2 regions of the Nocardioides sp. P5_E3 genome follow, and region 1 is predicted to be linked to the other one. Evidence: predicted binding sites of a transcription regulator. Region 1 holds the regulator's gene; the other holds the start of a gene.
What was found. Region 1 encodes LexA, which represses DNA repair genes until DNA is damaged. Its sites were predicted from a motif close to TCGAACANNTGTTCGA; they were not measured.
Positions count from the first base shown of each region.

Region 1 (3,635 bases):
CGCGTCGCGACCTTGGCCACGCGGTACCAGACGAACCGGTGGCTGTGGCTGATGGTGAGGTTGTACGCCAACGGGCTGAGCCACGCGGACGCCTCGCCTGCAGCGGCCAGACGGTCCACCTCGGCCTGTGCGTCCGGGGTCAGCCGGCGCCGGTTGCCCGGACGGGTGCGGAAGAGCTCCGGTGAGGGAGCGTCGGGGCCGGCGGCAGACATCGCCGCGAGGCTACACGGACCGCGCCCTCCCACTCACCCGAACGGGATGCGCCCCCGCAACGACTCCGGGTCGGGCACGGGGGTCTCGGTGGTCTCCTCGATCAGCGCGCGTGCCTTGTCGACGCTGTCCCACACGTTCCACAGCAGCACGCCGCGGACCTGCCCCGACTTCAGGTAGTAGACGACGCCGGTGCCGACCTCGCCGTCCTTCCAGTCCTCCACCATGTCGAGCCGGCTGCTGGTCTCGCCGACCGCCTCGTAGCCGTAGTCGAGGATGTCGGACCAGAAGAAGGGCGTGTAGTCGTACGTCTCGTCGGCGCCGGCCATCACCTTGCCGGCGTGCTCGCCCGACTTCTCGGCGTGGTCGACGTGCTCGACGCGACGGCGCCCGAGGAGGGCGTCGGGGTAGGACGCGACGTCGCCCGCGGCGTACACGTCCGCGTCGCTCGTGCGCAGGTGCTCGTCCACGACGACGCCGTTGTCGACCTCGAGGCCGGCGGCCTCGGCGAGCCCGGTGCGCGGGAGGACGCCGACGCCGATGACGGCTGCGTCGGCGGTGATGGAGGTGCCGTCGCCGAGGCGGATCCGGACGCCGCCGTCGTCCTCCTCGCCACCCTCGACCGAGCCGTGCACGACGGTCACGCCGCGGTCGGCAAAGGCCTTGGTCAGGGTGGCGGCGAGGGCGCGGGGGAACATCTGCTCCTGCACGTCCTCGAGGTCCAGCACGAGGGTGACCTGGACACCGTTCTGCACGAGGGCGGAGGTGATCTCCGAGCCGATGTAGCCACCGCCGATGACCGCGACGTGGCTGCCCTCGGTCGCGACGGCGCGCAGCCGCTGGTAGTCGGCGGCGGTGCGGTAGTAGATGACCCGCGGGCCGGGGTCGACGGAGAGCACGCGGGGCTCGGCGCCGGTGGCGAGCAGCAGCTTGCCGTAGCCGACGCTGCTGCCGTCGGCGAGGCGTACGACGTGGGCGCCGGGGTCGATCCCGGTCACCGTGGTGTCGGTGACCAGGTCGACAGCGTCGTCCTCGTCGAGGTCGCCGGCGAGGGAGGATCCCTCGAGGGTCTCGTCGTCCTTGAGCCAGAGGTCCTTGGTCAGGACGGGCCGGTAGACCGGCTTGTCGGGCTCGGAGCCCAGGACCGCGATGCGCCCGGCCCCGTCCTGCGAACGGATGCCCTTCACGGCGCTCGCCGCAGCGACCCCCGCACCGACGATGACGTAGTCATAGGACTGCTCCACGTTGCTCATGCCGCCATCGTGCACCCTCGCTGGTCGGGGTGTCCCTCGCCGGTCGATCAGAGGCTGCGGAGCACCGCCGTCACGACACCGAGGATCGTCGCGTTGTCGCCCGGGATCGGGTCGTAGGCGTCGTTGTGGGGGAGCAGCCACACGTGGCCGTCCTTGCGCTGGAACGTCTTGACGGTCGCCTCGCCCTCGATCATCGCCGCGACGATCTGGCCGTTGGTGGCGGTCTGCTCCTGACGGATGACGACGTAGTCGCCGTTGCAGATCGCCGCGTCGACCATCGAGTCACCGGAGACCTCGAGGAGGAAGAGGGTGCCCTCGCCGACGAGCTGCTTGGGCAGCGGGAACACGTCGGTGACCTGCTCCTCGGCGAGGATCGGGCCACCGGCGGCGATGCGGCCGACGACCGGGACGTTGGTGGCGACGGGGTTGGCGTCGCCGATGCCGGTCTCGTCGTACGACGGCTCCTCCGAGCTCGACATGCTGCGCCGCGCAGCCATCACCTCGGGCAGGAACACCTCGAGGGCGCGCGGGCGGTTGGGGTCGCGCTTGAGGAAGCCCTTGCCCTCGAGCACGCGGAGCTGGTGGGCGACGCTGGACGACGAGGTGAGGCCGACGGCCTGGCCGATCTCACGCATCGAGGGCGGGTAGCCCTTGGTCTCGATCGAGTCCTTGATCGTGGCGAGCACCCGCTGCTGGCGCGGGGTCAGACCGGTGGCGTCCGGGGGGCCGTCGGGCATCTCGATGACGTTCTTGTCGTCCTGCTTGGCCATGCGTCCTCCACTAGCGTCGACCCCTCCGTCCGCGGCTGGACAGGGAGGATCAGGTGCGCCCACCGTAGACCTCGGAACGCCGCAGGATCAAACACCTGTTCGAAGCCGCGTGTCGCTAGTGTCCGGGCATGTCGACCAGCCAGCTGACCGGCCCGCCGTCCTCCTGCGTCGTGACGGGTGGAGCCCGTGGGATCGGGCGCGGGATCGCGGAGCTCCTGGTCGCTCGCGGGCACCACGTCGTCATCGGCGACGTCGACGGCTGGGCGGCGGCCGCGACGGCGGCGGAGATCGGCGCCGTCGCCGGCCTCGCCCAGGACGTACGCGATCCTGACGCCCACCGCCTCGTGGCGGAGGAGGCCGCGCGACACGGCGTGCTGACCGCGTGGTTCAACAACGCGGGGGTCGGTGACGACGGCTCCCTCGTCGATCTGTCGGAGGAACAGGTGCGCCGGCTCGTCGAGGTCAACCTGCTCGGTACGACGTGGGGCACCCGCGCGGCGCTCGCGGCGTTCGGCTCGGCAGGCGGCGACGTCGTCAACATCGCCTCGCTCGCCGGCCTCGGGCCGGTTCCGGGCTACAGCATGTACGCCGCCACGAAGGCCGCCGTCGTCTCCCTCTCCACCTCCGTCAACGCCGAGGCGCCGCGCGGGGTGGGGGTCCACGCCCTGTGCCCCGACGGGGTCGACACGGCGATGCTCGCCGCCCAGGACCCGGCGGGCCTCGGGTCGCAGCTGGTCCACTCGGGTGGCCCGATCCTCGACGTCTCCGACGTCGCTGCTGCGGCTGTCGCGCTGATCGGATCCCGACGCGTCGTGCGGGCCGTGCCGGGCTGGCGCGGGGGAGTCGTCCGCGGCTCGGCGCTCGCGCCCGGGCTGATGCAGCACGCGGCCGGGCTCTTCGCGGCCCAGGGTCGGCGGGCGATGAGGCGCCGCTGAGGTCCGTTCGAACACGCCGAACATTTGTTCGACAAGGTGCTTGAACTGTTCGAACACGTGCTCTAACGTCGTACACACGTTCGATCGAACGTCTGATCGACACCCGGTGGTCACAGCCACTGTCGGTGGGTCCGACTAGACATTCGCTCGACAGAACACGACCGGCTGATCTTCCCCAGGAGGCCACCATGAGCACCCTCAGCCTTGCACCTGCTTTCACCGCCATCCCGCGTGCCCGCTCGACGGTTCGTCTGACCCGTCGCGGCCGGCTGGCGGTCTTCCTGACGTCGCTGTTCCTCGTCCTCGGCGTGGCGTTCATGCTCGCCGGCGGCGCGGTCGGCACCGGCGAGGCCGGCCAGCCGGCCCCGACCGAGATCGTCCAGGTCGCGCCGGGCGACACCCTGTGGGGGATCGCCAGCGAGATCGCCACCGACGGCGACGTCCGCTCCATGATGAGCGAGATCGAG
Region 1 is NZ_JBFUMR010000017.1:25,715-29,349, reverse strand. Features, by position in the region: gene ACXJKB_RS12405 (sulfotransferase family 2 domain-containing protein) at 1-212, opposite strand, end outside; gene ACXJKB_RS12400 (NAD(P)/FAD-dependent oxidoreductase) at 246-1,463, opposite strand; gene lexA (transcriptional repressor LexA) at 1,511-2,233, opposite strand; gene ACXJKB_RS12390 (SDR family NAD(P)-dependent oxidoreductase) at 2,362-3,168, shown strand; gene ACXJKB_RS12385 (LysM peptidoglycan-binding domain-containing protein) at 3,357-3,635, shown strand, end outside.

Region 2 (3,635 bases), on a different contig from region 1:
GATGATGCGCCTGTTCAAGTCGGAGTGGGTCGACCGCATCCTCACCGTGCTCAAGGTGCCTGACGACGTGCCGATCGACGCCAAGCGCGTCAGCAACGCCATCGCCGGCGCCCAGGCCAACATCGAGTCGCAGAACTTCGAGTCGCGCAAGAACGTGCTCAAGTACGACGACGTGATGAGCCGCCAGCGCGAGGTGATCTACGCCGAGCGCCGCCGGGTGCTCGAGGGCGCCGACCTGGGCGAGCAGATCCGCGGCTTCCTCGACGACGTGATCGCGGGCTACGTCCGCGGCGCGACCGAGGGCTACGCCGAGGACTGGGACCTCGACGGCCTGTTCACCGCGCTCAACCAGCTCTACCCGGTCGGCCTGACCAAGGAGGGCCTCGTCAAGGAGGCCGGAGGGGTCGAGGGCCTCGGCCGCGAGAAGCTCGTCGAGGACCTGCAGAAGGACGTGCAGGAGGCCTACGACCGCCGCGAGGACGAGATGGGCGAGGAGGTGCAGCGCGAGCTCGAGCGCCGCGTCGTCCTCTCCGTGCTCGACCGCAAGTGGCGCGAGCACCTCTACGAGATGGACTACCTCCGCGAGGGCATCTACCTGCGGGCCTACTCCCAGCGCGACCCGCTCGTGGAGTACCAGCGCGAGGGCTTCGACATGTTCGCCGCGATGATGGACGGCATCAAGGAGGAGTCGGTCGGCTTCCTCTTCAACCTCCAGGTCGAGGTCGAGGACGACGAGGACGACGAGGTGCAGGCCCAGCCGGTCGCTCCCCAGGTCTCCGCGTCCACCCCGCAGATCGACTTCGCGCAGGCGGCGGCCCATGCGCCCGGTGCCCAGCCGCAGCAGCCGCACCAGCACACGCCCACCATCCGGGCCAAGGGCCTCGACAAGCCCAACCGTCCGCAGAACCTGTCCTACAGCGCGCCGTCCGAGGACGGTGAGGCCGAGGTCCACGCGTCCGCGGGCGCCGAGGACGACCCGTTCGCCGGTGTCGGTCGCAACTCGCTGTGCCCCTGCGGCTCGGGACAGAAGTTCAAGCGCTGCCACGGCGCCCCCGGCGGCGCCATGGGTCGCGCGACCATGGGCGGCTGAACACCCCACGGGGCGTCAGCCCCGAGCTCAACCCCAGGTGATCGCCACGCACTGCCACCGGTCCCGCACGACCTCGAATCGTGCGGCGACCGCGCGTGAGCGACGGCCGTAGCGCACGTGCGCGCTGGCCTCGACCGCGTCGCTGCGGATCAGGGCGGTGCGTACGCCGACCACGACCGGCCGCGCCGGGTTGGGTCCCCGGACCCGGCCCGGGGCGAGGCCGCCGGCGGCGGTGACCGTCCGGGCGCGGCCCGACATCGCGTCGAAGACCTCCGGGACCGTGTGGCGCAGGAGCTGGGCGACCTGCCGGTCGCCGGCGGCGATCTCGACGGCGGCCTGCAGGTAGCGGCCGACGAAGGCGTCCACCTGCTCCCGGGAGGCGCGCTCCAGGTCGGCCACGTCGCTCGCGCGGGTGCTGCGCAGGCGCGGCCGCGGGGGAGCGGTGCGCGGAGTCAGGTCCAGGGCCAGGGCGCCCTGCACGCTGGCCATGCCGGCGCTCGGTCGGAGCGTGATGACCTCGGCCTCGGCGCTGTCGGGTGTGCTCATCGTCGTTCTCCGTCCTTCTCGTTGCTCAGCTCGGTGCTCGGCTCTGTGCTCGTGTCGGTGTCGGGCAGGCGGAGTGCCTGGCCCGGGTGGATCAGGTCGGGGTCTCCGCCCACGACGCCGCGGTTGTGGCGCCAGATCGCCCGCCAGCGGGTCTCGACGTCGCCGGCCGGTGCCGGGTGCGCGCGGGCGATGGACCACAGCGAGTCGCCGGTCCGGACCACGTAGGCGTCTGCAGTCGTCGCGGCGATCGAGGCGACCGGCGCAGCCGGGCGCTCCGACGTGTCCGGCGCGGCGGCACGCTCGGGCAGCGGGAGCCCGACGAGCACCTCGGCTCCGTCGCCGCTCGAGGCCTGCGCGGGGAGCGCCGTACCGGCGACCACGGCCGCGCCGCACGCGAGCAGCACCAGTCGACGCGTGGCTCCTCCGCTGCGCGGCACCGCGCCCGTCACGACCTCGACGACCGTCACCGAGGTGACGACCCAGAGCCACGCCAGGGACAGGGCCAGCACGGTGGCGCAGGCGGCGACCATCGTCTGGGGGAGCGTCTCGGCGGCACTCGCGTGGGCGGCTGCACGCCAGGTGCCGGGCACGATGTGTGCCGCCGCTGCGGCGGCGGCCGTGACGCCGAGCCAGACGGCGTACGGCCGCGCCGCGCAAATCGACCCCCGAGTCACCACGCGATCCTTTCGTTTGCGTGCGTTTGCATCATTCAACGAGTGTTCGCCAGGTGTGTCAACGGCTCCTCCCCAAGGTGCCGGCCGGCTCGCGGCAACCGATGCAGGGGTCATGGCGTCTCCCGGATGAAGGGGGACGATGACGGTGAGGACCATGACGACGCGAGCCCGGACCCGGTCTACGGCTGCGGCCGTGCTGCTGACCCTGACGTCCGGCTGCGGGGCGAACCACAGCGGCGACGCACCCGCAGTCACCGGAGCGACGGCCGAGCCCACCGCGGAGCCGACCCCGGAGCCGATCGAGTCGTCCGCCGGCGATCCCGACCCCAGCAGCAGTGCCGACACCCACCTGCCCGTGGCCGTCGCGCTCGACCTCCACGTCGGTGGCGAGCAGGTGGCCGGACGCTGGTACACCGTGGCAGGCCGCGGCACCCACTGGGTCGGTCTCCGCGACGACGGCACCTGGTGGTGGGGCTACGACGCCGAGCCGCAGAGGATCGAGGGCGAGATCGACCAGCCGCCCGCGATCTCGGCCGACGGCGGCCGCGTCGCCTACGTCCGGACCGAGTCGGACCATCGGTGGATGCTCGTCGGTGCCGACACCGAGGAGGGCGGCGAGGGCCTCGGCGCCGTGGACCTGCCGCGGGGCGCGATGAGTCCGCCGCCGCGCGCGATCGCGGTGACCGCAGACGGACTCGTCGTGGCCGGCGGACCCGACTTCCAGTGGCTCTGGCGGCCACTGGTCGACGGTGCGACCGTCGACCTCGCCGAGACCGCGCCGGGGCAGGTCGTGCTCGGCGCCACCGACGCGGGCCTGGTGGTCAACGAGGGGACCTACGGCCGGACCGACGCGACCCAGGGGGCTCCCTACCTCGCGGTGCTCGCGGACGACGGCACGCTGACCCGGCTGGGCCCGCTGCCGACGCACGACGTGCTGGTGGCCGACGAGGAGTGGGTCGCCTACGTCCCGCCGGGGACGGTGGGCGGCGAGGCGTCAGGGACGGTCGAGCTGCAGGTGCAGCGTCGCGACGGCTCGGACGCCGGGGCGCTCACCGCGCCGGAGGGATGGCAGTTCCTGGTACCGGGGTTCCGTTGGGAGTCCCCGGGGCAGCTGCTCGCCGTGCTTGTCTCGTCGACCGGTGAGACCGAGGGGCTGGCCCGGTGCCGGCCGGACACCAAGACCTGCGAGCTCGTCGACGTCGCTGGCTAGGCTCGCCCCATGTCCTGGGAGCACGACCTGTTCGCGCTGCTCGACGACCTCGAGGGGCAGGCGGCCGCAGCGTGGGAGGTCGACCGCGAGGCCGAGCTCGCCGACCGGGCGCGGA
Region 2 is NZ_JBFUMR010000011.1:31,607-35,241, forward strand. Features, by position in the region: gene secA (preprotein translocase subunit SecA) at 1-1,090, shown strand, start outside; gene ACXJKB_RS08875 (Rv3235 family protein) at 1,118-1,636, opposite strand; gene ACXJKB_RS08880 (LysM peptidoglycan-binding domain-containing protein) at 1,633-2,310, opposite strand; gene ACXJKB_RS08885 (hypothetical protein) at 2,465-3,520, shown strand; gene ACXJKB_RS08890 (hypothetical protein) at 3,530-3,635, shown strand, end outside.
Region 2: the regulator LexA is predicted to act here: its motif matches at 2,345-2,360, upstream of ACXJKB_RS08880 (LysM peptidoglycan-binding domain-containing protein).